DNA from 2 places in the Bradyrhizobium sp. MOS001 genome. Region 1 is predicted to be linked to the other one. Evidence: riboswitches for the same ligand, from Rfam matches in the RefSeq annotation. Region 1 holds a riboswitch; the other holds the start of a gene.
What was found. Region 1 has a riboswitch for S-adenosylmethionine ahead of CT676_RS33035 (homoserine O-acetyltransferase). Riboswitches for the same ligand answer to the same signal wherever they lie in the genome.
Positions count from the first base shown of each region.

Region 1 (14,450 bases):
CAGCTTTTCCGACGTCGCCCGCAAGGTCGTGTCGATCATCAACCTCGGCAGTGTCCGGGCGATCGAGACCATGCTCGGCGGCGCCGCAGTCAATCCGCTGCGCTTCCGCGCCAATCTCTACGTGAAGGGCTGGCCGGCCTGGTCCGAGCTCGAGCTCGTCGGCGAGACGCTGGCGATCGGCGAGGCCCGGCTCAAGGTGGTCAAGCGCATCGTCCGCTGCCCGGCGGTCAACGTCGATCCCAAGACCGCGCAGCGCGATCTCGAGATACCGCCGACGCTGTCGCGCAATCTCGGCCACATGGATTGCGGCATCTATGCCGAGGTCATCGCCGATGGCGAGATCGGCGTCGGTGACGCGATCGCGGTGGAAGCGCCGAAGCTGGTGTGAGCCGTCCGCCGCTGCCGTAGTGTGGGCAAAGCGAAAGCGTGCCCACCACTCCGGTCCATCTAACTCCGTTGCACCGCCGGTGGGCACGACGCTTGCGCGCCTTTGCCCACCCTACGGCTCCGTCGTCAGTTCGGCATCACATACGCATAGATCCGGCCGCGCGAGACCGGCGCCTCGCGAACACGATTGCCGTTGTTGCCGGAAATCATGATCGGATTGCCCTGCGCGTCCACGCCGGTGATGATGCCGACATGGCCGCCCCGGCGACCGCGCGACATGACCGCGATGGCGCCGACCTGCGGACCGGAGACACGCGTGCCGTAGCGCGCGAACGAGCTCGCCATGTCGGAGCCGGTGCCCTGATGGCCGGTGTGCTGCAGCACCATGTTCATGAAGCGCGCGCACCACAGGCTGCCGCGCCCGGTCGGATTGCCGCCGATATAGCGACGCGCCTCGGACACGAGGCCGGATCCGCCGCCGAAGCCGCCACCGCTATTGGCCATTCCAGGATTGGTCATTCCGTTGTTGGCCATGCCGCCGACATTGGCGTTCGGATTGTAGCTCGCCTGGGTGTCGGCGAAGCCGCTCGCCTGCAACTGCGCCGCGCCGCGCTCGAAGCGCGAGCTGCGGGCATGGTGGCGATAATGACGGTAATGATGATGTCTGGCGTGATGCACGTAAGCGTGCCGCTCTGCGCTATGACGATGATGCGGCCGCGCTGAGGCCGGAGAAACGAACGCGGCAACCGCCGCGAAGAAAATCGCCAGCGCGACAACACAACGCGACAGGCGAGACGCAAACAACTCCAACATACTTCATCCTTCTTGACACCCCACTTCCCCAATCGGCCCGTGCGATGGCCGGCATCCGTCTGGCCGTTAAGCCGCCGGATGTGGCGAGAAAAAGACGCCACGCCCGCGAATAGCTGCGATGATTTTGTGCCGGTGCTGGCTTGAGGCTGCCGCATTGCGGACAACAACGTTAACTGCAATTCTCCAAAGGCGGCTTGAAGAGAGGGAAACAGTTAATGCCCCACGCCACGACCAGAGACGACGTCCGCATCTATTTCGAAGAAGCGGGTCAGGGAACGCCGATTATTTTTCTGCATGAGTTCGCGGCCGACTACACCAATTGGGAGCCGCAGATGCGCTACTTCTCGCGCAGCCATCGCTGCATCACCTATTCCGCGCGCGGCTACACGCCGTCGGACGTGCCTGATGGCGAGGTCTACACCTACAAGCATTTCTACACCGACGCGCTCGCGGTACTCGATCATCTCAAGATCGAGCGCGCGCATCTCGTCGGCCTGTCGATGGGCGCCTATTCGTCACTCCAGATCGGGTTGAACGCGCCGCAGCGCGCGCTGTCGATGACGCTGGCCGGCGTGGGCTCAGGATCGGAGATCGAGAATCTCGACAACTGGCGCAAGCAGTGCCGCGCCAACGCCGAGCAGTTCGAGACGCTCGGCTCCGCCGAGGTCGCAAAGGTCACGCGCGAGGCGCCGAGCCGGATTCCCTTCCTGGTCAAGGATCCGCGCGGCCATGCCGATTTCTACGCCGCACTGGCGCGCCACGATGCCAAGGGCTCCGCGAACACGATGCGCGGCTTCCAGGGCGGCAGGCCATCGATCTTTGCGATGACCGACGCGATCAGAGGCGTAGCGACACCGGCGCTGATCATCTGCGGCGACGAAGACGATCCCTGCGTCGGAGCAAGCCTGTTCCTGAAGAAGCACCTGCCCGCGGCGGGCCTCGCGATGTTTCCGAAATCCGGCCACGTGCTCAATCTCGAAGAGCCCGCGCTGTTCAACGAGAGCGTGGAGCGGTTCGTGACGCTGGTGGAAGCCGGGCGCTGGCCGGTGCGCGATCCGCGGTCGCTGGCGGCGCATTAGACTGCCAGCCGCTGTCATTCCGGGATGCGCCGACAGGCGCAGGCCCGGAATGACGGCAGCTACTTCCCCTGCCCGCGCGTGAGCAAGAACACACCCTGCTCGCCGAACATGTTCCACACCCACCACGGCAACCGCAGCCGCAATGGACGGCCGTAGAGATCCAGCGCCTCGGCGCGCTCCATCTTGACGTCGATCGCGTCGCAGAGCTCGACGAAATCCTTGATGGTGCAGAAATGGATGTTGGCGGTGTCGTACCAGGTCGCCGGCAGATTCTCGGTGCGCGGCATGTGGCCGCCGACCAGGAGCTGGAGCCGCATCTTCCAGAAGCCGAAATTCGGGAACGACACGATGGCGCGGCGGCCGATGCGCAGCAGATTCTCCAGCACGACCCGCGGCTGCCGCGTCGCCTGCAGCGTCTGCGACAGGATGACGTAATCGAAGGCGTCGTCGGGATAATTGACGAGATCGGTGTCGGCATCGCCCTGCACCACCGCGAGGCCCTTGGCGACGCAGCGATTGACGCCCTCGCGCGACAGCTCGATGCCGCGCCCGTCGATGCCGCGGGTCTCCAGAAGCTGGAGCAAATCGCCCTCGCCGCAGCCGACGTCGAGCACTTTCGAGCCGGGCTTGACCATCTCGGCGACCAGCAGATGATCGGCGCGAAACTGGCCTGACTGCTCCGTCGCAACGCCGCCCAGCGGCAGCACTTCCTGCACAGACATCGCTAGCCGTCCTTGTCAGTCAATCCTGCCGGTGAGCCCGCGCGCCTTCCCTGCCGATTGCAGGAAAGCACGGGCGATATCGAAGAATTCTGGCACGTCGAGCAGGAAGGCGTCATGGCCGCGATCGGTCTCGATCTCGGCGAACGACACCCGCGCGCTCGACGCGTTCAGCGCATGCACCAGTGCGCGCGATTCCGCGGTCGGGAACAGCCAGTCGCTGGTGAAGGAGACCACGCAGAAGCGCGTCTCGATGCCCGCGAACGCCTTCGCCAGCACGCCGCCATGGTCGCCGGCGATGTCGAAATAGTCCATCGCACGGGTCAGATAGAGATAGGAGTTGGCGTCGAACCGCTCGACGAAGGACGAGCCCTGGTAGCGCAGATAGCTCTCGACCTGGAAGTCGGCGTCGAACGAGAACGTCGGCAGCTCGCGGTCCTGCATGCGGCGGCCGAACTTGCGATGCAGCGCGGCGTCGGAGAGATAAGTGATGTGCGCGGCCATCCGTGCCACCGCAAGTCCGCGATGCGGATGGATGCCCTGATCCGTGTAGCGGCCGTTGTGCCAGTCGGGATCGGCCATCACGGCCTGGCGGCCGAGCTCGTGGAAGGCGATGTTCTGCGCCGAGTGCCGTGTCGAACAGGCAATCGCCAGCGCGGAGTACACGCGCTTGGGATAGGCCGCGGTCCATTGCAGCACCTGCATGCCGCCCATCGAGCCGCCGACCACCGCGAACAACGTGTCGATGCCGAGCCGGTCGATCAGCATCGCCTGCGCGCGCACCATGTCGGGAATGGTGATGACGGGGAAATCCAGGCCCCACACCTTGCCGGTCGCGGGATTGATCGAGGCCGGCCCGGTCGAGCCCATGCAGCCGCCGATCACGTTGGCGCAAATGATGAAGTAGTGCTGAGGATCAAGAGGTCGGCCGGGACCGACCAGCGTCTCCCACCAACCCGACTTGCCGGTGACGGGATGCACGTTGGCGACATGCTGATCGCCGGTCAGCGCATGGCAGATCAGCACCGCGTTGGAGCGATCAGCGTTGAGCTCGCCATAGGTCTGGTAGGCGATCTGGAACGGGGTGAGATCGATGCCGCAATCGAGCCGCAGCGGCTGCTCGGCGCCGAACTGCGCGACCTGCGAATTCGGATGATCCGCCTCATGCGACCGGTCGTCGGCACTGATCGCGGGACTCGGCACAGACTTGACGCCACCCATCTCTGACATCGCCCTCGTTTGCGATCAGACGTTCGATCGCAGTGACATCAGGCCATGAAAAACCCGGCCTGAACGATAGGTTCGGCCGGGATCGAAAGGGTCCCCGGCCTGTTTAGCGAGTTTTTTAACGTGGCTGCAAGCCGGCCGGCTCAAATGACCACGGAACAGGCAAAACCTACTGTCTTGGGCGGTTTTCGTCAAGTCGCGGTCCGGATTAGCCAAATTCGTCTCTGTCACATCAGCCCAAAAGGACGTCATTTCTCTTTGCTTTCGCCGCCCCGACTGCCTAATCAGGATATCGATCGCAGCGGATCCGAACCTACCAGCTTGCCTGGCCGATCCGCATTGGAACGCCTCTCAACAGTCCAGTCAGATATGTCCCACCGTCCGCCCGCGCCACCATCGCTCCAGGAATTGCGCAAGGAGATCGACGCGATCGACGAGGGCATGCATCGTCTCCTGATGCAGCGCGGCGACATCATCGACCGCCTGATCCAGGTAAAGCAGACCCAGGAGGTCGGCTCGGCGTTCCGCCCGGCGCGCGAGGCCGCCATGATGCGTGACATCGTCCAGCGTCATCGCGGCATCCTGCCGCTCGACACGGTCGAGAGCATCTGGCGCGTCATCATCTCGACGTTCACTTACGTCCAAGCGCCGTTCTCCGTGCATGCCGACATCTCGGTGAGCGAGCCGGCGATGCGCGATTCCGTGCGCTTCCATTTCGGCTTCACGGTGCCTTACGTCGCGCATTTCAGCGCGCAGGCCGCGGTCGAAGCGGTGGCGAAGTCCAAGGGCGATCTGGCGCTGGTCTCGGCGACCTCGAGCCGCACGCCATGGTGGCTGGAGCTGGAAGCGGACGGCGCACCGAAGATCATCGCGCGGATGCCCTTCGTCGAGCGCGCCGACCATCCGGCCGCGCTGCCGGTGTTCGCGATCTCCCGCGTCGCCGACAGCGCCGTGGTGACGGAGGTCGAGACCTTCAGCGTGCGCGTGTCCGGGTGGAACGCCGAGGTCGCGCGGGCGCTGTCGCCGCTCGCCGAGATCGTGGCAGTGCCCGATACCGCCTTCGACGGCGCAGCGCTGCTGGTCTCGGTCACGAGCGCGACCAGCATCGACAAGATCAAGGCTGCCCTGATCGAAGCGGGGGCCTCGGTGCGCTCCACGGCCCTCGTCGGCAGCCACGCAACGCGCTATACGGTGCCCTCGACCGGGTCGAAATCGTAGATCGCGAACCGCCTAAAGCTACTTCCGGAGTTGAAGATGTCCCGCCCCGTGCCGAATCCCGGCATTCTCGATATTGCGCCCTACACGCCCGGCAAGAGCCCGGTGGCTGAGCCGGGCCGCAAGGTGTTCAAGCTCTCGGCCAACGAGACGCCGTTCGGGCCCTCGCCCAAGGCGATCGAGGCGTTCAGGAACGTGGCGGCGCATCTGGAAGACTATCCGGAAGGAACCTCGCGCGTGCTGCGCGAAGCGATCGGGCGCTCTTTCGGGCTCGACCCCAACCGCATCATCTGCGGCGCCGGCTCGGACGAGATCCTCAATCTGCTCGCCCACACCTATCTCAGCCACGGCGACGAGGCGATCTCGACCACGCACGGCTTCCTGGTCTACCCGATCGCGACCATGGCGGTCGGCGCCAAGAACGTGGTCGCGCAGGAGACCAACCTCACCTGCAATGTCGACGCCATCCTCAAGGCGGTGACGCCGAAGACAAAGCTGGTCTGGCTCGCCAATCCCAACAATCCGACCGGCACCTATGTGCCGTTCGACGAGGTCAAGCGGCTGCGCGCCGGCCTGCCGTCGCACGTGCTGCTGGTGCTCGATGCCGCCTATTCCGATTACGTCTCGCGCAACGACTACGAGATGGGGATCGAGCTCGTCGCCACCACCGAGAACACCGTGGTGACGCACACCTTCTCCAAGATCCACGGCCTCGCCGCGCTGCGCGTCGGCTGGATGTTCGGTCCGGAGCACATCATCGACGCGGTCAACCGCATCCGCGGTCCCTTCAACGTGTCGACACCGGCGATGTATGCCGCGGTCGCAGCGATCGAGGACACTGCGCACCAGGCGATGTCGAAGCAGTTCACCGAGACCTGGCGCAACTGGCTCTCCGAGGAGATCGGCAAGCTCGGACTGAAGGTGACGCCCGGCGTCGCCAATTTCGTGCTGATCCACTTCCCGGAAAATGGCAAGACCGCGGACGAGGCCGACGCGTATCTTACCAAGCGCGGGCTGGTGTTGCGCGCGCTGAAGAACTACCGCCTGCCGCATTCGCTGCGCATGACCATCGGCACCGAGGAGGCCAACCGCCTCGTCGTCGAGGGCCTGCGCGACTTCATGGCCGGCAAATGAGCACCACACCGCACTTCCAGCGCGTTGCGCTGATCGGCTTCGGCCTGATCGGCGGCTCGATCGCGCGCGCTGCGAAGCTCCAGGGCTTGGCCTCCGAGATCGTCACCACCGCGCGCTCGGAGAAGACGCGCGCGCGGGTGCTGGAGCTCGGCATCGTCGACCAGGTCGTGGCGACCAATGCGGAAGCGGTGAAGGATGCCGATCTCGTCATCCTCTGCATTCCCGTCGGCGCCTGCGGGCCGGTGGCGCAGGAGATCGCTGCGCATCTCAAGCCGGGCGCGATCGTCTCCGACGTCGGCTCGGTCAAGGGCGCGATCGTCAGGGACATGGCGCCGCATCTGCCGAAGACCATTCATTTCGTGCCCGCGCATCCCGTCGCCGGCACCGAGCATTCGGGTCCCGATTCCGGTTTCGCCGAGCTCTTCATCAACCGCTGGTGCATCCTGACGCCGCCGGAAGGCGTCGATGCGGCGGCCACCGATCGTCTGCGCGCGTTCTGGGCGGCGATGGGCGCCAAGGTCGAGATCATGACGCCGGATCATCATGATCTCGTGCTCGCGATCACCAGCCACCTGCCGCATCTGATCGCCTACACCATCGTCGGCACCGCCGACGAGCTGGCGCAGGTGACGGAGTCCGAGGTCATCAAGTTCTCGGCCGGCGGCTTCCGCGACTTCACCCGCATCGCAGCGTCCGACCCGACGATGTGGCGCGACGTCTTCCTCGCCAACAAGGAAGCCGTGCTGGAGATGCTCGGCACCTTCACCGAGGATCTCGCCAAGCTCACCCGCGCGATCCGGCGCGGCGACGGCGAGGCGCTGTTCGACCACTTCACGCGCACGCGCGCCATCCGCCGCGGCATCGTCGAGATCGGCCAGGATTCGGCAGCGCCGGATTTCGGCCGGCCGCATGCGCAGCTCGGCAAGAAGCCGTAGCACCCCTCTCGCCTTCGTCATTGCGAGGAGCGTAGCGACGAAGCAATCCAGACTGTTTCCGAAGAGGAAGAGAAAGTCTGGATTGCTTCGCTTCGCTCGCAATGACGGGGATCAATACAGCGGCGGGATCTGCCCGACCTTGACCGGGCCGAGCAGCACGGCACCGTCGACGAACTTCAGCGGGAAGCTCCTCGCCTTCTTGCCTTCAAGCGTGCTCTCGGTGCCGATCGAATTGATGCCGGCCGCAACGCCGGCATTGGCGTTCTGCTTGATGACCTTGCCGAGGCCGGGAACGGCGCGGTCGAGGGCGCCGAACAGATTGTTGAGGTCCTGCGACTTCACGCCCGGCGCAACGCGGTCGAGGGTTGCCTGCGGCACCCCCTCCTCCAGCATCTTCTCGATGCCGAGCGCCGGGATCACGCGCTCGAGGCCGGTCACGGTCATCTGCAATTCGCCGTCGAGTCGGCCATTGGCCGAGAGGCCGAGCGTGCCGGCCGCAACCGCGATCATCTCGCCCTGCTGGACGCGCGACTGCACGATCTCGATGTGACCGCCGGCGGCCTGGATCTCGCGGAAGCGTTGCGGCCACGGCTTTGGGGTGAGGTCGGAGAGGCCCGTGATCTTCGCACGCGTATCCGCCTCGAACGGCTCGGCGAGCAAGGGATGAACGCCCTGGATGCTGCCCTGCGCGACGTGCAGCACGGTCTCGATCACAGGATGATCCGACCGCGACCCGTCTGCGAGGCGACCGTGCAGCTCGACCTGCTTGGCGCGCGCGAGCGGCACCTGCACGCTGCCGTCGAGACGATTGATGACGGGATCGTCGAACACGATGGAGGCGCGATCCGGCACCGCCGGCAGGCCGAACACGCTGCTGCGGCCCTTGCTCCAATTCACCACGAAGGTGTTTTGCGTGACGCCGTCGGTGAGCGTCGCCGGCGCGGAGAATTCGGCGATGACGCGCTTGGGATCGTAGACCTGGGCGACGACCAGGATGTTGTCGAGCTTCGCCGTGAACGGCGTCTTGCTGGCGTTCTGCGACACCAGGGCGACGCTGGCGCCGGAGCACTGGACCTCGAAGCGGAACGGGAAGCCGGCGATCGAGCGCTTGGCGCAATCATAGATGCGGCCGGACTTGGCCTCCTGCGCCCGCCAGGCGTCTGCGGCGATTTCGGCCTGCGAGGCCGCATAGAACCAGAAACAGCTCCACGCGACGGCGAGGATCAGGAGGATAATGGGGGCGATGAAAAGGCCCCAACGGGGGCGGCGGCCTGTGGCAACGGTCATATCTGACATGCGGCGACCCTTTGACCCCAGATTTTGTCAAATGTAAGCGGGGTTCGGCCGCGCCGAAAGGCCGAGAATTCGCTTCGCTTGGGGGCGTCGTTCTGGTAGCCGTGCCCGAAATGTCGGAAATCACCCTCCCCTCCGTCACCACAGCCAAGGGCGACCTCTGGGTGTTCGGCTATGGCTCGCTCATGTGGCGGCCGGGCTTCGAATTCAGGGAACGCGTCCCGGCGCGGCTGGTCGGCGAGCACCGCGCGCTGTGCGTCTATTCCTTCGTGCATCGCGGCACGCCGGAGCAGCCGGGCCTGGTGCTCGGGCTCGACCGCGGCGGCGCCTGCCGCGGCATTGCTTTTCGCGTCGCCGAGAAGGACCGCGCCGACGTCGTCGCCTATCTGCGGGCGCGCGAGCAGGTCACCTCCGTCTATCGCGAGGTGATGCGCTCGGTGTGGCTTGAGAACGATGCGCGACAGCGCGTCTCCGCGCTCGCCTATGTCGTCGATCGCGGCCACGTCCAGTATGCCGGCCGGCTGTCGCTCGCCGACCAGCATCGCCATGTCGTCCAGGGTCATGGCCAGTCCGGCGCCAACCGCGACTACGTGACGGCAACGGTGAAGGCGATCGAGGCCGAAGGTTTTCGCGACACGCAATTGCATCAGCTCGCGACCATGCTGCACGGTGATGCGCATTCGCTGCACGCGCCGGCTCCCGCAGAAGATCGAGAGAACCGCTAGCTCTGCGACGGCGCGTAGCTCGGCGACGAGCCGATCAACTGCTCCTGCTCTTTCCGGCCCGCTTCGACGAGGCGGCCGGTCGCGTCTTCGATGGCGGTTTGCACGCGCGAGAGAAACTCGTCTTTCGGAAGGCCTGATGGCAGCGGATCGAGGAACTCGACCACCAGCGTGCCGGGATAGCGCATGAAGGTGCGGCGCGGCCAGAACAGGCCGGAATTGAGCGCGATCGGCAGGCACCGCACGCCGCAGGACGAATAGATCTGCGCAAAGCCGGTCTTGTAATCGGGCGCGGCGCCGGGCGCCCGGCGTGTGCCTTCCGGAAAGATCACGAGCTGCCCGCCTGCGCGCACCGCGTCGCGCGCCCGCCGCGTCATGTCCAGCAGCGCCTTCACGCCGGCCTTGCGGTCGATCGCGATCATTCCGGTCTTGACCAGGAACTGGCCGAAGACCGGGATCTGCATGAGCTGACGCTTGAGGATGAAGATCGGACGGTTGAAGAAGCCCGGCAGCACGAACGTCTCCCAGAACGACTGATGCTTCGCCGCGATCACCAGTGGCCCTGCCGGAATCTTCTCCAGCCCACGGAATTCGACCTTGATGTTGCAGATCACGCGCATCAGGAACAGCGTCGCCTTCGCCCACCATTGCGCGATCGTCAGCATGGCGCGCGGCGGCAATGCGAAGGTCGGCAGCGCCACGATCGCGAGGCATACGAGCACGGCGTAGAACAGCACGTTGAACAGGAGCGAGCGCAGGAAAATCAAAAACATCGATGGTCCGATCAATTGGCCTGTGCCGTGGCGGGCCGCTTCGGCGCCACGCCAGCAGGCTGCTCCGACATCTCGGGGGAAAGGTCAATCCCGAAATCCTCCAGCCGCACCCTCAGCTCGGCGGCGATGTACTTGACGTATTCGGACAAGAGCAGCCGCAAGGTGGAGGCCGAGGTCCACCACGGCTCCTCACGCCATTTTTCGCCGACCACCGCGAACGGGATCAGCGTGGTCTCGGGCATCGCATGCGAGAACTCCACCAGCGCGCGCGGCATGTGATAGTTCGAGGTGACGACGATCAGCGATCTGAAGCCGCGCCCCTCGGCCCAGCGCCGCGCTTCCGCCGCGTTGCCGCGGGTCGAGACCGCAGTGCGGTCGAGATCGACACAGCAATGCATGAAGGACTGGTTCTCCGGCAGCGTCCGGGAAATGTCGCTCGCCGTCGAGGTCGGGTGCACGCCGGAGATCAGGAGCCGCTTGCCGTAGCCGGCCGCCAGGAGCTCCATCGCATCCGACACCCGCGAGGAGCCGCCGGTCAGGACCACGATGCCGTCCGCCTTGCGGTCCGGCGCGATCTCGGCGCCGCGCAATTGCGCCAGGAAGGCGATGAAGCCCGCCGCCGCGCCGACGAAGACGAACGCGATCGTCGATACCAATGCCGCGCGCAGCCAGCCGCGCGGCAATTTCGGCGATCGATCGTCGGTCGGCAAGGTCATATGATGTCGGTGATCCCTTCCCCGGATGATTTTAGGACGTTTTGAGGCGAAGTGGAGTCCGGTTTATCGGGCTCAATCGACATCATTCAGCGTCGCGAACAGCGTCTGGCGCGAAGCAACCGCGGTGATGGCGCCGATCAGCACCGCCTGCACCGCGAGCACGATGTAGCCCGACGGCCGCAGCGAAAAGGTGCCGAGCAGAGCTGCGAACTGGTCGCCGACGGGGGTCCCGGAAAACCAGCCGGCGATCGACTCGGAGAAGCCGAACACCAGCATGGCGGCGCCGCCGCCGATCACGCCACCCTCCAGGCCCAGCCTGAGGAAGTGACGCAGGAAGCGGTTGGCGATGTAACGGTCGCCGGCACCGACGAAATGCAGGACCTCGACGATCGGTTGGTTCGCCGCCATGGCGCCGCGGGTCGCGAACGAGACCGAGATGATGGTCGCGATGATGACGAGGGCGAGGATACCGATGCCGGCGAGCACGGTGGCGTTGGTCATCGAGCGCATCCGCTCGATCCAGGCGCGGTGATCGTCGACGCTGGCGCTTGGGGCGGCCTGGGTCACGCGCGCGCGCAAGGCGCCGAGATCGAGCGGCGTGCCGGGCTGCACGCGCGCGATGATCATCCGCGGCACCGGCAAATCGTCCATCGACAGGCCGGTGCCGAGCCAGGGCTCGAGCAGCTTGCCGCTCTCGTCCTTGGTGAACGGCTTGACCTCGATGATGCCGGCCTGCGCGCGGATGGCCTCCGTCACTGCCGCCGTGTCGCGATCGAGATCGCGGCCGGTCTGCGGGCGGACCTGGATGGTGATTTCGCTTGCAACGTCCGACTGCCATTCCGCGGCGGAGGCACTGACGAGCAGCACCGTGCCCGTGGTCATCGAGGCGAGGAAGGTCATGATGGCGACGACGGCAACCAGCGCGCGGCCGTGGATCGAGGCGCGCGGCACGATCGGCGACATGTTGCGCGCCTTGGGCGGAAGCTGCGGACGCTCCTGTCCGAGATCTACCAGCACGCCGCGGTCGTCGGGCCTACTCATAGACGTGCAGCCGCCCCTGGTGCAGCACGAAGCGTCGCGCCTCGTACTGGTCCATCAGGCCGATGTCGTGGGTGGCGATGATGACGGCGGTGCCTGATTTGTTGAGCTCGATGAACAGCCTCAGCAGCCGGCGGCCGAGCGTCGGATCGACGCTGCCGGTCGGCTCGTCGGCGAGCAGGAGTTGCGGCCGCGAGATCACGGCGCGCGCGATCGCCGCGCGCTGCTTCTCGCCGCCGGACAGGATCGGCGGCAGCGCGTCCATGCGGTCACCGAGGCCGACCCAGCGCAACAGGTCGATCACCTCCTTGCGATAGCTCGACTCGCTGCGGCCCATGACGCGGAACGGCAAGGCGACGTTCTCATAGGTCGTCATGTGGTCGAGCAGGCGGAAGTCCTGGAGCACGATTCCGATGCGCTTGCGCAAATCCGCGATCTCGTCCTTGCCGAGCTGCGAGATGTCGTGGCCGAACAGGTTGACGAGGCCGCGCGTCGGCCGGTGCGACAGGAACAGCAAACGCAGCAGCGAGGTCTTGCCGGCGCCGGACGGGCCGGTGAGAAACTGGAAGGAATGCGCCGGAATCTCGAAACTGAGGTCGCGCAGAATCTCCGGCCCCAGTCCGTAACGCAATCCGACATTTTCGAACCGAACCAAGCTCAGCTCCGTTCGAGAGGGGGCGCGGGCCGCGCTGCTGCGCTCCGCCACACGCGATCAACGGGTTTTGCGACCGTTATGGTTTCCGGTTCGTTAACGGTCGCTCTGTAGCATCTGGGATGCCCGGTTCTCCGCGACCGAAGCATCGTCAAGACCAGTCCGTGCATCAAGGCTCGTGTCCATGCATATCGTCTGCCCCCATTGTACGACATCCTACGCCATCAAGCCCGCGAGCCTGGGGGCGAACGGACGAACGGTCCGCTGCTCCCGCTGCAAGGAGACCTGGGTCGCCTATGCCGAGGATGCCATCGAGGAGGCGTCCGTCCCGGCCATGGCGGCCGCCAGCCAGGCCGACGACCAGTCCGACCTCGCCGATCAGTGGAACTCCTACGCCAGGGACGACGGCGCCGCTGACACGCCTGTCGTCGACAGCCCCTCGATCGCCAGCGACTGGCCGGCCGAGGACGCCCAGGCGACCGAGGACGAATGGTCAGCGGCGGCCCGCGCCGCCGAGGATGACGTCGTCGGCGCGCAGCACCAGTCTTGGTTCCGCAGCCTGTTCAGCCGCCGCGGGGCGCGGGTGAGGCGTCAGGCCCCCACCGAGGCTCCGCGAAAATCCCATTTCGGTCTGCCGACCGCCTGCGCCGCCATGGGCGCGCTGGTGCTGGCGCTGGTCATCTGGCGCGGCGACATGGTCCGACTGCTGCCGCAGACGGCGGCGTTCTACAAGATGGTCGGACTCGAAGTTAATTTGCGCGGGCTGGCGTTCAAGGACGTCAAGCTCTCCAGCGAGACCGTGGACGGTAAGCAGGTGCTGGTGATCGAGGGCGTGATCGTGGGTCAAAGCAAGAAGCCGCTCGATATCCCGCGGCTGCGCTTTGCGGTGCGCGACGCGCAGGGAGCGGAAATCTACGCCTGGAACACCGTGCTGGAGCAGACCGTGCTGCAGCCGGGTGAGCGCGCCTTCTTCCGCTCGCGCCTGGCCTCGCCGCCGCCGGAGGGTCGCAATATCGACGTTCGCTTCTTCAACCGGCGCGACATTGCCGGCGGCAGCGTATAATCGATTTTGCATATCCCGCACGGGAGGCTGGTCCCAAGATTGGTCTCAAGGTTGGTCTCATGCCGAAAATCCTGATCGCCGACGACGAGGACTCGATGCGCCAGCTGGTTGCGCGCGCTATCGCCATGGACGGCCACGAGACCGTCACCGCGCAGGACGGCGCCGAGGCGCTGGAAATCCTGACCCGCGAGAACGGCGCGTTCGATCTCCTGCTCACCGACATCCAGATGCCGGTGATGGACGGCATCGCGCTGGCGCTCTCCGCCGCGCGCGATTTCCCCGACCTGACCATTTTGCTGATGACCGGCTTTGCCGACCAGCGCGAGCGCGCCTCGAATTTGAATGCGCTGGTGCATGACGTCGTGACCAAGCCGTTCTCGGTGGCCGACATCCGTACGGCGGTCGCGGACGCGCTGGCAGCGAAGAAGGCGTAGCGGCACGGCGTATTCCGCTGTCATGCCCCGGCCTTGACCGGGGCATCCAGTACGCCGCGGCCTCTCATTCAATCACAACCGTTTCTGGAATACTGGATCGCCCGCCTGCGCGGGCGATGACACCGAGTGTGACGTCAAAAATCCTTCAGCAGACGCTCGAGGTAATCGAGCTCGATCTGCGGACGCGCGGGATCGCTCAGGCGGCGGCGGAGCTCTTCGAGGATGCGGCGCGCGCGCTGGGCATCGATCT
Region 1 covers NZ_SPVJ01000040.1:6,995-21,444, forward strand. Annotated here, with positions in the region: gene CT676_RS33015 (MOSC domain-containing protein) at 1-388, shown strand, start outside; gene CT676_RS33020 (TIGR02594 family protein) at 514-1,200, opposite strand; gene CT676_RS33025 (alpha/beta hydrolase) at 1,416-2,279, shown strand; gene metW (methionine biosynthesis protein MetW) at 2,339-3,001, opposite strand; gene CT676_RS33035 (homoserine O-acetyltransferase) at 3,017-4,219, opposite strand; SAM riboswitch at 4,311-4,390, opposite strand; gene CT676_RS33040 (chorismate mutase) at 4,595-5,443, shown strand; gene CT676_RS33045 (histidinol-phosphate transaminase) at 5,480-6,574, shown strand; gene CT676_RS33050 (prephenate/arogenate dehydrogenase family protein) at 6,571-7,509, shown strand; gene CT676_RS33055 (DUF2125 domain-containing protein) at 7,621-8,805, opposite strand; gene CT676_RS33060 (gamma-glutamylcyclotransferase) at 8,916-9,527, shown strand; gene CT676_RS33065 (lysophospholipid acyltransferase family protein) at 9,524-10,297, opposite strand; gene CT676_RS33070 (YdcF family protein) at 10,309-11,013, opposite strand; gene CT676_RS33075 (ABC transporter permease) at 11,086-12,054, opposite strand; gene ftsE (cell division ATP-binding protein FtsE) at 12,047-12,706, opposite strand; gene CT676_RS33085 (MJ0042-type zinc finger domain-containing protein) at 12,888-13,766, shown strand; gene CT676_RS33090 (response regulator) at 13,826-14,200, shown strand; gene CT676_RS33095 (DUF4175 family protein) at 14,335-14,450, opposite strand, start outside.

Region 2 (14,450 bases), on a different contig from region 1:
CGCGGCTTTAGCGTCGAACAACGGCGCTTCCAGATGGCGCGCGAACACCAGGCGTTGATCCAGCCCGAGCTGGTGGTCGTACTGATAATAATAGCCTTCGAGCCCATCCTGACCGTCGACGCTCTGCTTGGTGCAGACGAAGCCGAGCCTGGTATCGCCGAGCGCGACGCCATTGTTGGCGTGCCAGCCGCGCAGCATCGCGCGGCTGACCTCACCCGGCACGCCGCAGATCGCGGTGCCCTTCCAGATCCAGCGCGGCGGCGGATAGCGGATCCAGGCTTTGCGGTCGCTCTCATACATGTACTCGACATGCACGCCGCCGATCCAGTTGGAGAGATAATGATATTGCGCGGCGGCCACCGCCGGCGGCAGATGATTGAGACCGAGCTTTTCGAGCCCCGGCAGGAAGCGCTCCTGCTGCTGGCGGCGAAACACGCGGAAGACGAATTCGGCAGCATCCGCCGTGCCGCGCCGTGTGACGACGGTGAGGATGAGTCCGGTGAAATAGGCGTGATAGAGGTCGGCGACCGCGCGCCAGCGCTTCCATTGCGCTTCTTGTGCTGCGTCTGTTGCGGCGGTCATGTTCGCTCCCGATCGTTGTTTTGATCGAGTGTGTCACTGCGACCTGTACGAGGCAACCTGACGCTCAGGCAGAGCGCCCTGCACGCCAGCCCGTCAATTCCGCATCACGAATTTTGCGCAAGCCTGGCCCCACGCTCGCGCTCGACGCGTTCGGTGACGTCGCGCGCCATCGCGACCGATCCGACCACGGCACCACCGGCATCGCGCACCAGCGCGAAGGTCATCTCGATGTAGAGCTTGCGTCCGCTCTGGTGCAGCGCGCGGGTCAGCGTCGGCCTGCCCGCAAGCTTCATCGCCCCGGTGGCAAGCGCAGCTTCGAAGCCCTTCCAGTGCGCGGCGCGCAGATGTTCGGGAATGATCAGATCGAGGTTCTGGCCGAGCGCTTCGTCGGCGGAGAAGCCGAACAAGGCGGTCGATGCACGATTCCAGCGCGTGATGGTGCCAGAGCGATCCGAATAGATCAGCGCGTCCGCGACGTCGTCGAGGATTCTTGCGTCGAGTTCGGATTGAACACTCATCTCGCCACCTCGCATGCAGCCGGATTTCAGCTTGCATCCCGGCAGTAGTCAATCGAGGGGCTGCGGCGTACTGGATGCCCCGGTCAAGCCGGGGCATGACAGTAGTAGAGTGTGGAGCTACACCCGAAAATGCTTCGATAGTTTGAGGCCCTGCGCCTGGTAGTTCGAGCCGATGCGCTGGCCGTACATCGCGTCGGGGCGCGCCAGCATTTTCTCGTAGACGAGACGGCCGACGATCTGGCCGTGCTCGAGAATGAACGGCACCTCGCGCGAGCGCACTTCGAGCACGGCGCGCGATCCCTGCCCGCCAGCTCCGGCATAGCCGAAGCCGGGATCGAAGAAGCCGGCATAGTGCACGCGGAACTCGCCGACCAGGGGATCGAACGGCACCATCTCCGCGGCGTAGTCGGGCGGCACCTGCACGGCTTCCTTGGAGGCGAGGATGTAGAACTCGCCGGGGTCGAGGATCAGGCTGCCGTCGGGACGCGCCGAGATCGGTTCCCAGAAATCCTCCACCGCATAGCCGGAGCGGCGGTCGACGTCGACGACACCGGTGTGGCGCTTGGCGCGATAGCCGACGAAGCCGTTGGCCTTCTCGCCGGAGAGGTCGACGGAGACGGCAACGCCGCCGGTGAGATCGGCATCGTCGAGATCGACGAGACGCTCGGTCGCATGCAGCGCCTCGAGCTCGTCGATGTTGAGGATGGCATCTCCGGTGCGGAAGCGTACCTGGCTCAGGCGCGAGCCCTCGCTGACCAGTACCGGAAACGTCTTCGGGCTGATCTCGGCGTAGAGCGGGCCGTGATAGCCGGCGCCGATCATGTCGAAGCGTCGGGTGCCGTCGGCGATGACACGGGTGAAGACATCGAGCCGGCCGGTCGAGCTTTTCGGGTTCGCGGCGGCGACGATCTCCGGCGGCAGCGCCAGGCTTTCCAAGAGCGGCACGATGTAGACGCAGTTGGTCTCCAGCACTGCGCCATCGGCGAGGCTGAACTCGTGCAGCTTTAACTCGTCGATGCGCTCGGCGACGGTCGCGCCGGGACCCGGCAGGAAGCTGGCGCGAACGCGATAGGCGATGTCGCCGAGGCGAAGGTCGAGGCTCGCCGGCTGGATCTGGCTTTCGACGAAGTCATAAGCGGGCAGGATGAGGCCCGCCTTCGCCATCGCCGCGATCATGCGGTCGGGCAGGATACCATTGGCGTCGGCGGCAACCGTGAAGCTCAACCGGGGGTCCTCGTCAGGGGTCAAATGCATCCGGACATGCGGGAAATAGCAGCCTTTTACGGCTATCCGATGGACGCCTTGACGGAAAGGCCATTGCGGAATATGAGCATCACTTATCCCGTGGTGATTTGAGCCGGCCGGCTTGCAGCCACGTTAAATAAGTCGCTAAACAGGCCGGGGACCTCTGTGATCCCGGCCCGTGGAAGTTATCCAGGCCGGTTTTTTTGTGACCATTTTCGATGGTCACGCAGAGGAGGTCCTATGTCGAAGTCCCCGGCGTCCACCACGCAATACCGTCCCGAAACCCGCCTGGTCCATTCCGGCACCCTGCGCTCGCAATATGGCGAGACGTCGGAGGCGCTGTTCCTGACCCAGGGCTACGTCTACAACAGCGCCGAGGAGTGCGAGGCGCGGTTCAAGGGCGAGGACCCCGGCTTCATCTATTCGCGCTATTCCAACCCGACCATCTCGATGTTCGAGCGCCGCATGATCGAGCTCGAAGGCGCCGAAGCCGCCCGCTCGGCCGCGACCGGCATGGCCGCGGTGACGACCGCGATCCTGGCGCCGCTGAAGGCCGGCGATCATGTGGTGGCCTCGCGCGCCCTGTTCGGCTCCTGTCTCTACGTCATTCAGGATCTCTTGCCGCGCTACGGCATCGAGACGACGCTGGTCGACGGAGCCGATCTCGACCAGTGGCAGCGCGCCTTGCGGCCGAACACCAAGACGTTCTTCCTGGAGAGCCCGACCAACCCGACGCTCGACGTGCTCGACATTCCAGGGATCGCCGAGATCGCGCACAGCGGCGGCGCGCGGCTCGTCGTCGACAACGTGTTCGCGACGCCGATCTGGCAGAGCCCGCTCGCGTTAGGGGCCGACGTCGTGGTCTATTCCGCGACCAAGCACATCGACGGCCAGGGCCGTTGTCTCGGCGGCATCATCCTGTCGTCGGAAGCGTTCATCGCCGAGCACATCCACAATTTCATGCGCCAGACCGGCCCGTCGATCTCGCCGTTCAACGCGTGGGTCCTGCTCAAGGGCCTGGAAACGCTCGGCGTACGCGTGCGCGCGCAGACCGAGACGGCGGGACGCATCGCCGACGTGCTGGCGAGCCATCCGAAGATTTCGCGCCTGGTCTATCCCGGCCGCGCCGATCATCCGCAGGCAGCTCTCGTGAAGAAGCAGATGCGCGGCGGCTCGACGCTGGTCGGCTTCGAGGTCAAGGGCGGCAAGCAGGGTGCGTTCCGCGTGCTCAACGAGCTCAAGCTTGCAAAAATCTCGAACAATCTCGGCGATGCCAAGAGCCTCGTCACGCATCCGGCGACCACGACGCATCAGCGCCTCAAGCCGGAAGACCGCGCCGCGCTCGGAATCAGCGAGGGCTTCATCCGCTTCTCGGCGGGGCTCGAGCATGCGGATGATCTGATCGAGGATCTGACTGCGGCGCTGGAGAAGGCGTGAGGGCTTCACGAGCTCGGAACGTAGGGTGGGCAAAGCGACTTGTCCGCCGTAGCTCGAAGAGCGAAGGCGGAAGCGTGCCCACCATTCACGATCATATCGCCGATAGATGGTGGGCACGGCGCGCGAAGAGCGCGCCTTTGCCCACCCTACGGCACCGAGCTACATCGGCCGATACGTCCGCACGTCGGCGGGCACGTTGACGCCGAGCTTGATCTGGCCGACGGAGCGGATGATGTCGTCGCCGAGGATCTGCGCGAAGCAGGCATAGCCCCAATCGTTCATATGCAGGCCGTCGGCGATCACGAAACTCTCGACCGGGATCGATTGATTCTCGTGCCAGTCGCGCATCACCTCGAAGCGGGGGAAGATGCCGACGTGACGGAGCTCGGCGACCTTGCCGAGCAGGTGCACCATCTTGCCGGCGCTCTCCTTGCGCTGGTTGACGGCCGGCGAATATTGCGGATCGACCAGCACGATGTCGGCGCCGCCAGCGGCCTGGATGCGGGAGATGCCGTCCTCGACCATCTTGGCGGTGTCACCGGGATCGAGATTGCGCAGCACCGCATTGGTGCCGACCTGCCAGATCACGAGATCCGGATGCACGTCGATCACCTCCTTCTGGAGGCGCTTCATCATCTCGGGCGCGTCCTCGCCGCCGACGCCGGCGTTGATGACGGTGATGTCGGCGGTCGGATATTGCCGGCGGAGCTGCGCGGCGAGACGGTTCGGATAGTTGAAATCGGGCGAGCTCGCGCCATAGCCTGCCGTCGACGACGAGCCGAACGCGACGATCACGACGGGTTTGCCGGCGACGAGCTTGCCCGCGACATGCGGCAGCGAGCCCATCGCCTTCGAGCCACCCTTCGGCGTGAGGCAGGGCACGCGGCTGAAAATGTCCCCGGCGGATTTCGCGACCTGCTTCACCTTGTCGATGGCGCGGGCGGTCACGCCGCGCTGCTCGTGGGACGTCGCGGCGACGGTGGTCTGGGAAGGCGAAGCGGAAGCCGGACTAGCGGCCTGCTGCGGCGCGGGCGTTGCCTGCGTGGCCTGCGCCTGCACTGGTGCCAGCGACACCGGCGTCAGGAGCAGCAGAGCCGCCGCGGGCGCAGCCAGCCATGCAGTCAACCAAAAAGGGCGGAGAGAACTCATTAACGCTAGACCTCAATTTTGCTGCTGGGCCGGCCCCAGATGGGCTGCGTCGATCACAAACTGTGCCAACGCCCGGCCAAGGCAGTCATGGACCTGTTTCGCCAGCTCTGGCCCGCGGGACGGGCTGAACAGGTCGAACTGACCCTGATCATTCCACTGCCGCATGATCGCGAAACGGTCGAACAGCGGGATGTCATGCTCCTGCGCCACCACCCGCATATTGTCGAGATAGGGCGGCACCGAGATCATGGTTTCGGTACGCGGGCTGTACTGCAAGTTCATCAACACGACGTCAGCCCCTGCTTTTTGCAGCGCGGAAACCCCTTCGGTTACCGCCCCGCGAAAATCATCGGGATCAATCGCTCGGATAGCATCCACAGTCCCGGTCTGCCAGATGACCAAAGTAGGCCTTTTTGCTTCCATCAGCTTAACGAAGGTGGCGGCCGCCTCCTCGGCCGTCTTCTTGCTCTGTATTTCTACGGAGACGTGCACGGTCTCCGACGGCAGCAGCCTGTCCTGCAGGATGGCCTGCATGCGCGCCGGATAGGAGCTGTCCTCCGAGGCCGGAATCGTGGTCGAACGGCTGCCGATGACGAGGATTTCGAGCGGTTTGCCGGCCTTGATGGCATCGGCGACCCTCGGAAGCTGGCTTTCAGTGGTGAGCAGATAGGATGGCAATTCGCAGGCCGGGGGCGCGGCCGGAGCAGCCGGCACGGCATCGCCCGCGCGCGCCAGGGGCGCGGCGAGGTTACCGCACAGCAGGACCAGGCTCAGGAGAACCTTCGCCTTCATCAGCCCCCTCCCGCCAGATCGGCGTTGCCGACGGCGTTTTTGGTTTTCGCACCGCTCTTGTCAGCCACGCGCTTGTACCACGAAATCACCCATGCAACGCCCCACATGATCAGGATTCCGGAGAGACTAATCAGCGCATGCATGGCTGCGCCGCCGGAGACTTCGGCCAGGATGAAATGGCCGGCGAAGGCGAGGAAGACGCCGAGACAAAAGATCTCGAGGGAATGCTGGCCGCAGAGGATCAGCGGCCGCAGCCAGGGCGATTTCAGGCCCGGCCATTCCCGGGGCAGGAAGCGAACGGTGAGCGCGGCGAACGCCAGGAAATGCGTGAAGCGCAGCACGTCGAGATCGGCCTTGTCGATCGGATACATCCACTGCTCGAGCCGCCTCGGCATGAAGTGGGAGAGCTGCGGCACATACCAGGTCAGCGTCACGTAGAACGCCGCGACGAGATAGGCGATCGATATCCACATCGTGACGCGGGACGCCAGGATGCGCGACATGCGTCGCGCACCTCCGAGCGCACACCATGCACCGAATACGAAAAGCAATTGCCAGGCGAAGGGATTGAACGCCCAGAAGCCGTTCGGATAGGCCGACAGATAGAGGTCGTATTCCCAGGTCACCGCGTAGAGCACGACCGAGAGGCCGAGCGTCACGTCGGGCCGCCATTTCATCAGCCACAAGATCAAGGGCAGCGCCAGCATCAGCACGATATAGAGCGGCAGCACGTCCATGTTGACCGGACGAAAGCGCAGCAGCAGCGCCTGCACGATCGTGACATCGGGCTGCTTGAGGAAATCCATGATGCCCATCTCTTCGGTGTAGAGCGGGTTCTCGAACCTGGTCGCAACGTAGGAGATTTCGGCGAGGAAGATCGTGAACAGAAAGACGTGGGCGACATAGATCTGCCAGACGCGCCGCAGGATGCGCGCGGTGGCGACGACGAAGCCGCTTTCGAGCATGGCACGACCGTAGACGAACGCCGCGGTGTAGCCGGAGATGAAGATGAAGATCTCGGTGGCGTCGCTGAAGCCGTAATTGCGGATCGTGAACCAGGTCAAAAGGCTCGGCGGCAGATGGTCGACGAAGATCAGCCACAGCGCGAGCCCGCGGAACAGGTCGAGCCGGAGCTCGCGCTCGCCGATGGCGGGCAGCGTGATGGCCGGCGCGGCGGAGCGCGGCTTCGCCTCCGCAGGTCTGGCCTCCGCAGGCTTGCCGGTTCCCGCGATCGTCGATCCCGTCACTTGGTCGGCAATGGTCATCGGGGGTTCGAAACCCTTCCGCAAATCGCGACGTGTCATGGAGTGTACAGGTCCGGCCGTCGTCTCGCAAAGCGGCCGGATCACATTGGGTCTACTTCCTCGGCAATTCTGGCGGCACGATGTCACCAAAACCGCCTGCGGGCGTTGGTTCCCGGCCGGGTTTTCGTTATGATGGCCGCCATGTATCGCGCCGTGACCCGCCAGATCGAAGTGACCGTCGAGCCGAACTTTGTTCCGGAGCAGTCGTCGGCTGACCGCTCCCGCTATTTCTGGTCCTACACCATCGTCATCACCAATTCCGGCGACGAAACCGTGCAGCTGAAGACGCGGCACTGGATCATCACCGACGCCACCGGCCGCCAGCAGGAGGTCAGGGGCGAGGGCGTCGTCGGCGAGCAGCCGACCCTGGCTCCCGGCGAGCGCTTCGAATACACCTCCGGCGTGCCGCTCGCGACCGCCTCGGGCTTCATGACCGGCCGCTACCAGATGGTCAGTGAAAGCGGCGAACGCTTCGAGATCGACGTGCCGACGTTCTCGCTGGACAGCCCGGACAACAAGCGGGTGTTGAATTAGCCCGGTGCCGTAGGCGCCGTAGGGTGGGCAAAGGCGCAAAGCGCCGTGCCCACCATTCCAAACGTGGCGCATAAGATAGTGGGCACGCTGCGCTTTGCCCACCCTACGACTGGATTGCTTCGCTGCGCGCGCAACGACGGAGGATGCGACGCCTACGCGTCTTCCACGCCGGCCTCGTGCGGCGTGAACTGGTACACCGACGAGCAGAACTCGCAGGTCACGACGACCTTGTCGTCCTTGACCATGGCGGCGCGGTCGTCGGGCGAGAAGCTCTTCAACATCGCACCAACCGCGTCGCGCGAGCAGGAGCATTGCGCCTTCAGCACCAGCGGATTGAACACGCGCACGCCACGCTCGTGGAACAGGCGGAACAGCAGCCGCTCGCCGGAGAGTTCGGGGTCGATCAGCTCGACGTCCTCGACGGTCTCGACCAGCGAACGCGCCTCGACCCAGGCGTCGTCTTCGGCGACAGCATGCACCTCCGCGCCTTCGGGCGCATCGCCGGGATGCAAATCGGCCTGCCGCGCGCGCTCGGGCGCCTTCGGCAGGAACTGCATCAGCATGCCGCCGGCGCGCCAGCGATGCTTGCCGCCGTCGTTCGAGCGCCACTCCTCGCCGACCGCGAGACGCACGCGCGTCGGGATCTGCTCGGAGCGCAGGAAATATTCGTGGGCGGCATCTTCCAGGCTGCCGCCGTCGAGCGCGACCAGACCCTGGTAGCGGCTCATGTCGGGACCCTGGTCGATGGTCATGGCGAGATGACCGTTACCGAGAAGCGTGCCGGAATCTTTTGTCTCGCCGAGGCGCTCGGCATCGTAGCGCGCATAGGCGCGCAGGCGATCCGGCGCCATGTAGTCGACGACCAGGAACGACACCGGACCGTCGGTCTGGGCCTGGAGGATGAAGCGGCCCTCGAACTTCAGCGCCGAGCCGAGCAGCGTCGTCAGCACGATGGCCTCGCCGAGCAGCTTGCCCACGGCAGCGGGATAATCGTGCTTGGTCAGGATCTCGTCGAGCGCGGGACCGAGCCGCACGAGGCGGCCGCGCACGTCGAGTGCGTCGACCTCGTAAGGCAGCACGGCGTCATCGATGGGAACCGCTGATGGTGCGCGAACCGGGCCTTCAGGCCCGGTATTCATGTCAGGGGATTGGGAAACCATGGCGCTTTATCTGGGGTCGATGGAGGAAAATGGAAGAGGGCTCAAGGGTGGTGTGTTCCGGATGCACTTATGATCGCTCAGGATCCTGCAAATTCGATGTCGTCCCGGCGCGCGCAAAGCGCTGATACGGGACCCATAGCCACAGGATTACGCGATAGCCCGCGTAGCCCGGATGGAGCGTAGCCCAATCCGGGACCACTCCAACTGCGGACACAAACCCGGATTTCGCTGCGCTCCATCCGGGCTACAAGTGAGATTACTTCACCGCGTCAAAGCACCAGGCCAGAATGCCCTTCTGCGCATGCAGGCGGTTTTCGGCCTCGTCGAACACGACCGATTGCGGGCCGTCGATCACTTCGTCGGTGACCTCCTCGCCGCGATGGGCGGGCAGGCAATGCATGAACAGCGCATCGGGCTTGGCCAGCGACATCAGCTTCGAATTGACCTGATAGGGCTTGAGCACGTTGTGACGGTGCTCACCTTCCTTGTCGCCCATCGACACCCAGGTGTCGGTGACGACGCAGTCGGCCCCCTTCACGGCGGCCTCGGGATCGGTGCCGAGCACGATCGGCGCGCCGGTGGCCTTGATGAAGTCCCGCATTACCTTTTTCGGCGCAAGCTCCGGCGGCGTCGCGACATTGAGCTTGAACTTGAAGCGCTCGGCGGCATGCGCCCAGGACGCCAGCACGTTGTTGTCGTCGCCGGTCCAGGCCACCGTCCTGCCCTCGATCGGGCCGCGATGCTCTTCGTAGGTCATGAGGTCGGCCATCACCTGGCAAGGGTGCGAGCGCCGTGTCAGGCCGTTGATGACGGGCACCGTCGCATATTCCGCCAGCTCCAGCAGGGCCTCGTGATTGAGGATGCGGATCATGATGGCGTCGACATAGCGCGACAGCACGCGCGCCGTGTCGGCGATGGTCTCGCCGCGGCCGAGCTGCATCTCGGCGCCGGTCAGCATGATGGGCTCGCCGCCGAGCTGGCGCATGGCGACGTCGAACGAGACGCGGGTGCGCGTGGAGGGACGCTCGAAGATCATCGCCAGCGTCTTGCCTTCCAGCGGCTTCACCGGCTGGTGCGCTTTCTGCTTCGCCTTCATGGCGGAGGAGGCCGCGAGCATGCTCTTGAGCTCCGACAACGGGAGCTCGTTGATATCCAGAAAGTGCTTCGGGGACTTGCTCATCAGCTCGCCGCCCGCTTGGTCTGACTGGACGAGATCGCGGCGCAGGCGCGCTCGAGCCGCCCGACGCTGTCCTCGATTTCGGCTTCGGTGACGATCAAGGGCGGCAGGAAGCGCACGACATTGTCGCCGGCGCCGACCGTGAGCAATTTTTCGTTGCGCAATGCCGCGCCGAGATCGCCTGATGGCACCACGGCCTTGATGCCGATCAGAAGGCCTTCGCCGCGCACTTCGCTGACGATGTCAGGATAACGATCGATCACGGAGGCGAGCTTCTGCTTGAGCAGCAGCGACATCTTCTGCACGTGATCGAAGAAGCCGGGCTTGAGCATGACGTCGAGGACGGCGTTGGCAGCCGAGATCGCGAGCGGATTGCCGCCGAAGGTCGAGCCGTGCGAGCCGGGCCCCATGCCGGCAGCCGCGTCCGCGGTCGCCAGCACCGCGCCGATCGGGAAGCCGCCACCGAGCGCTTTGGCCAGCGACATCACGTCAGGCGTGACGCCGGTGCGGCGATGCGCGAACAGATCGCCGGTGCGGCCCATGCCGGTCTGCACCTCGTCGAACGCGAGCAGCAGGCCCTTCTCATCGCAGAGCTGGCGCAACGCCCTCAGGAAGGCGGGCGTTGCCGAACGCACGCCACCCTCGCCCTGGATCGGCTCGATCAGGATGCCGGCGGTCTGCGGACCGATCGCCTTCTTGACGGCGTCGATATCGCCATGCGGGACCTGGTCGAAGCCGTCCATCGGCGGGCCAAACCCTTCGAGATATTTTGCCGAACCGGTCGCGGCGAGCGTTGCCAGCGTGCGGCCGTGGAAGGCGCCTTCGAAGGTGATGATGCGGTAACGTTCCGGATGACCCTTGGAGAAGTGATGATGGCGGACGAGCTTGATCACACCTTCCAGCGCTTCGGCGCCGGAATTGCAGAAGAACACGAAGTCCGCGAAGCTTTCGTTGCACAGACGCGCGGCGAGCTTCTCGCCGTCCGGGCTCTGGAACAGGTTCGACATGTGCCAGAGTTTGGTGGCCTGCTCTTGCAACGCTTTGACCAACGCAGGGTGAGCATGGCCGAGCGCATTCACCGCCACGCCCGAGGTGAAATCGAGATAGCGATCGCCATTGGTCGCAATCAGCCAGCAGCCTTCACCGCGCTCGAAACCGAGGTCGGACCTGGCGAAAACGGGGAGCAAATGCGGCGCTGCGCTGTTAGTCATGACGATCACTTGAATGTTGCGGACGGCGTGAGCGTGCATTGCGCAACGCACCATTGACCGGCCCGGAAAACGAAACGTGCCGCCTTTTAAGGGCGGCACGCGAGACTATCTTATGCCTGGTGAAACCGGTGTCAATGCCGCCCGGAAAGCCTCGCGAAACGCAGAATCCGTAGTCTTGCGGTGGCGATTTTGCGTATTTCCGCCACGGAACATGTGGAAGCGAGTCGGCGGACTCTTGCGCGTGAGTCACGCCATATTGTAGCGTTTGGCTTGTCAGATACGACATCTCGTGCAGCAGTTCTGATCCTCTAAGTCCTCATGTACCGGCGTAAGCGTTCGGGCGCATCTGGTGCGCCCGGCGAGCCTTAAGGGATTCTGGCGGCACGGGTTTTTCGAAGCTTAGGCATTCGCCGTGCGGCCGCCAGGATGGCAGGCGCCGGCGAAGGAAAGGGTGCAATGACCGTTTTGACCTGGTCGGATGATCGCGTCGAGCAGCTGAAAAAGCTCTGGGAGGCCGGGCTTTCGGCCAGCCAGATCGCCGCTGAACTCGGCAATGTGACCCGCAATGCCGTAATCGGCAAAGTGCACCGGCTCGGCCTGTCGGGCCGCGCCAAGAGCCCTTCATCGGCAGCGCCGCGGCCGCGCAAGGCACGCCCCGCCCAGCACATGATGCGGGTGACCCGCCCGATCGCGCGCGGCAACACCGCGCTGGCGCAAGCCTTCGAAGTCGAGGTCGAGGCCGAACCGGTCACCTACGACAACGTCGTGCCGATGAGCCAGCGGCTGTCGCTGCTGGAGCTGAACGAGGCCACCTGCCACTGGCCGGTCGGCGATCCCTCGAGCCCGGATTTCTTCTTCTGCGGCGGCAAGGCGCTCTCCGGCCTGCCCTACTGCGCCCAGCACTCGCGCGTGGCGTATCAGCCCGCGGCCGATCGCCGGCGCGCGCCGGCGAAGCCGGGTCCGCGCTGAGGTATCGGATTAGCTGACTACGAAGACGGCGCCGTCACGCGATGACGGCTCAACTCACTCGGTGTCGTCCCTGCGAACGCAGGGACCCATAATCCCGGCGCGTAGTTATTGCGCGGGATGATCACTCCGAGTCTTCGCCAAACCACTCCCTGTGGTTATGGGTCCCTGCGTTCGCAGGGACGACATCGAGGATGCGGTGGCAGCCCGCTAAATCACGTCTGCCACAGCAACCCCTTACGCTTGCTCCGCCTTCGCAAAGCGATCGTCCAGTGCGTAGCCCGCGCCGCGGACGGTGCGGATCGGGTCCTGCTCGCGGCCGAGATTGAGCAGCTTGCGCAGGCGCCCGATATGGACGTCGACGGTGCGCTCGTCGATGTAGATGTCACGGCCCCAGACGCTGTCGAGCAGCTGCTCGCGCGAGAACACGCGGCCGGGATGCTCCAGGAAGAACTCCAGCAGGCGATATTCGGTCGGGCCGAGATCGATCGGCCGGCCCGAGCGCGCCACGCGACGCTTGTCGCGGTCGAGCTCGATGTCGCCATAGGCGAGCACGGTGGCGAGCCGCTCGGGGCTGGCGCGCCTGAGCAGGCCCTTCACGCGTGCCAGCAGCTCCGGGACCGAGAACGGCTTGACGATGTAGTCGTCGGCGCCGGTCGCAAGGCCCCGCACCCGCTCGCTCTCCTCGCCGCGCGCGGTGAGCATGATGATCGGGAGCTGCTTGGTCTCGGGCCGGGTGCGCAGCCGCCGGCACAGCTCGATGCCGGAGAGGCCCGGCAGCATCCAGTCGAGCACGATCAAATCGGGGATGTGCTCCTTGAGGCGGGTGTCGGCATCGTCGCCGCGCATCACCGTCTCGACGTCATAGCCGTCGCCTTCGAGGTTGTAGCGGAGAAGCTCGGTGAGAGCTTCCTCGTCCTCAACCACCATAATGCGTGCGCCCATGGTGTTCGTCGCTCCTTAAGTGTTCGGGACCGTCGTGGCGAAGGTCGTCATGTCGCCCTTCGGCCGCTTGTCGGTGATCGCCTGGCCCTCGATCATGTAGAACACGGTCTCGGCGATGTTGGTGGCGTGGTCACCGATGCGCTCGATGTTCTTGGCGCAGAACATCAGATGGATGCAGAACGAGATGTTGCGCGGATCCTCCATCATGTAGGTGAGGAGCTCGCGGAACAGCGAGGTGCAGATGGCGTCGACTTCCTCGTCGCCCTTCCACACCGCCATTGCCGCCGGCAGATCGTGCGCGGCATAGGCGTCCAGCACCGACTTGACCTGTTGCTGCACGAGGTCGGTCATGTGCTCCAGACCGCGGAACAGCTTGAGCGGATGGAAATCCGTCTCCAGCGCCGCGACGCGCTTGCCCATGTTCTTGGCGAGGTCGCCGATCCGCTCGAGATCGGTCGCGACGCGCATGGCGCCGACGATCTCGCGCAGATCCACCGCCATCGGCTGGCGGCGCGCGATGGTGAGAACGGCGCGCTCCTCGATCTTCTTCTGGAGCGCGTCGAGCTCGGCGTCGATGGTCACGACGCGCTGGCCGAGCGCGACGTCGCGGCGGATCAGCGCGTCGACGGAATCGACGATCATGCGCTCGGCGATGCCGCCCATCTCGGCGACCAGGCGCGTGAGTTCCTGGAGGTCGGTGTCGAAGGCCTTTGCGGTATGTTCAGAACCCATGTTCCGTCTCCTCAGCCGAACCGGCCGGTGATGTAATCCTGCGTGCGCCGGTCGGTCGGCGACGTGAAGATCTTGCTGGTGTCGTCGAACTCGATCAGCTCGCCGAGATACATGAAGGCGGTCTTGTCGGAGACGCGCGCCGCCTGCTGCATGTTGTGGGTGACGATCGCGATCGTGTAGTTCTCGGACAGCTCCTGGATCAGCTCCTCGACCTTGGCGGTCGAGATCGGGTCGAGCGCCGAGCAGGGCTCGTCGAACAAGATCACCTCGGGCCGCACCGCGACCGTGCGGGCGATGCAGAGGCGCTGCTGCTGGCCGCCGGAGAGCGACAGGCCGGAGGCGTTGAGCTTGTCCTTGACCTCGTTCCACAGCGCGCCGCCGCGCAGCGCCTTCTCGACGCGGTCGTCCATCTCGGACTTCGAGATCTTCTCATAGAGACGGATGCCGAAGGCGATGTTTTCGTAGATCGTCATCGGGAACGGCGTCGGCTTCTGGAACACCATGCCGACGCGGGCGCGCAGCAAATTGAGGTCCAGCTTGGGGTCGAGGACGTTGGTCTGGTCGAGCATGAGCTGACCGGTGACGCGCTGGCCCGGATAGAGGTCGTACATCCGATTGAAGATGCGCAGCAGGGTCGACTTGCCGCAGCCAGACGGGCCGATGAACGCCGTGACGCGGTTGGTGCCGAGCGCCAGATT
Region 2 covers NZ_SPVJ01000015.1:47,173-61,622, forward strand. Annotated here, with positions in the region: gene CT676_RS20115 (hypothetical protein) at 1-582, opposite strand, end outside; gene CT676_RS20120 (PAS domain S-box protein) at 687-1,100, opposite strand; gene CT676_RS20125 (2'-deoxycytidine 5'-triphosphate deaminase) at 1,218-2,324, opposite strand; SAM riboswitch at 2,435-2,514, shown strand; gene CT676_RS20130 (O-succinylhomoserine sulfhydrylase) at 2,586-3,782, shown strand; gene CT676_RS20135 (SGNH/GDSL hydrolase family protein) at 3,942-4,931, opposite strand; gene CT676_RS20140 (lipolytic enzyme) at 4,944-5,723, opposite strand; gene CT676_RS20145 (OpgC domain-containing protein) at 5,723-6,988, opposite strand; gene apaG (Co2+/Mg2+ efflux protein ApaG) at 7,169-7,561, shown strand; gene CT676_RS20155 (Hsp33 family molecular chaperone) at 7,714-8,721, opposite strand; gene argF (ornithine carbamoyltransferase) at 8,978-9,901, opposite strand; gene CT676_RS20165 (aspartate aminotransferase family protein) at 9,901-11,109, opposite strand; gene CT676_RS20170 (GcrA family cell cycle regulator) at 11,566-12,078, shown strand; gene phoB (phosphate regulon transcriptional regulator PhoB) at 12,313-13,020, opposite strand; gene phoU (phosphate signaling complex protein PhoU) at 13,036-13,752, opposite strand; gene pstB (phosphate ABC transporter ATP-binding protein PstB) at 13,764-14,450, opposite strand, start outside.
Region 2: linked by a shared signal. The riboswitch ahead of CT676_RS20130 (O-succinylhomoserine sulfhydrylase) and the one ahead of CT676_RS33035 (homoserine O-acetyltransferase) in region 1 are both predicted to bind S-adenosylmethionine.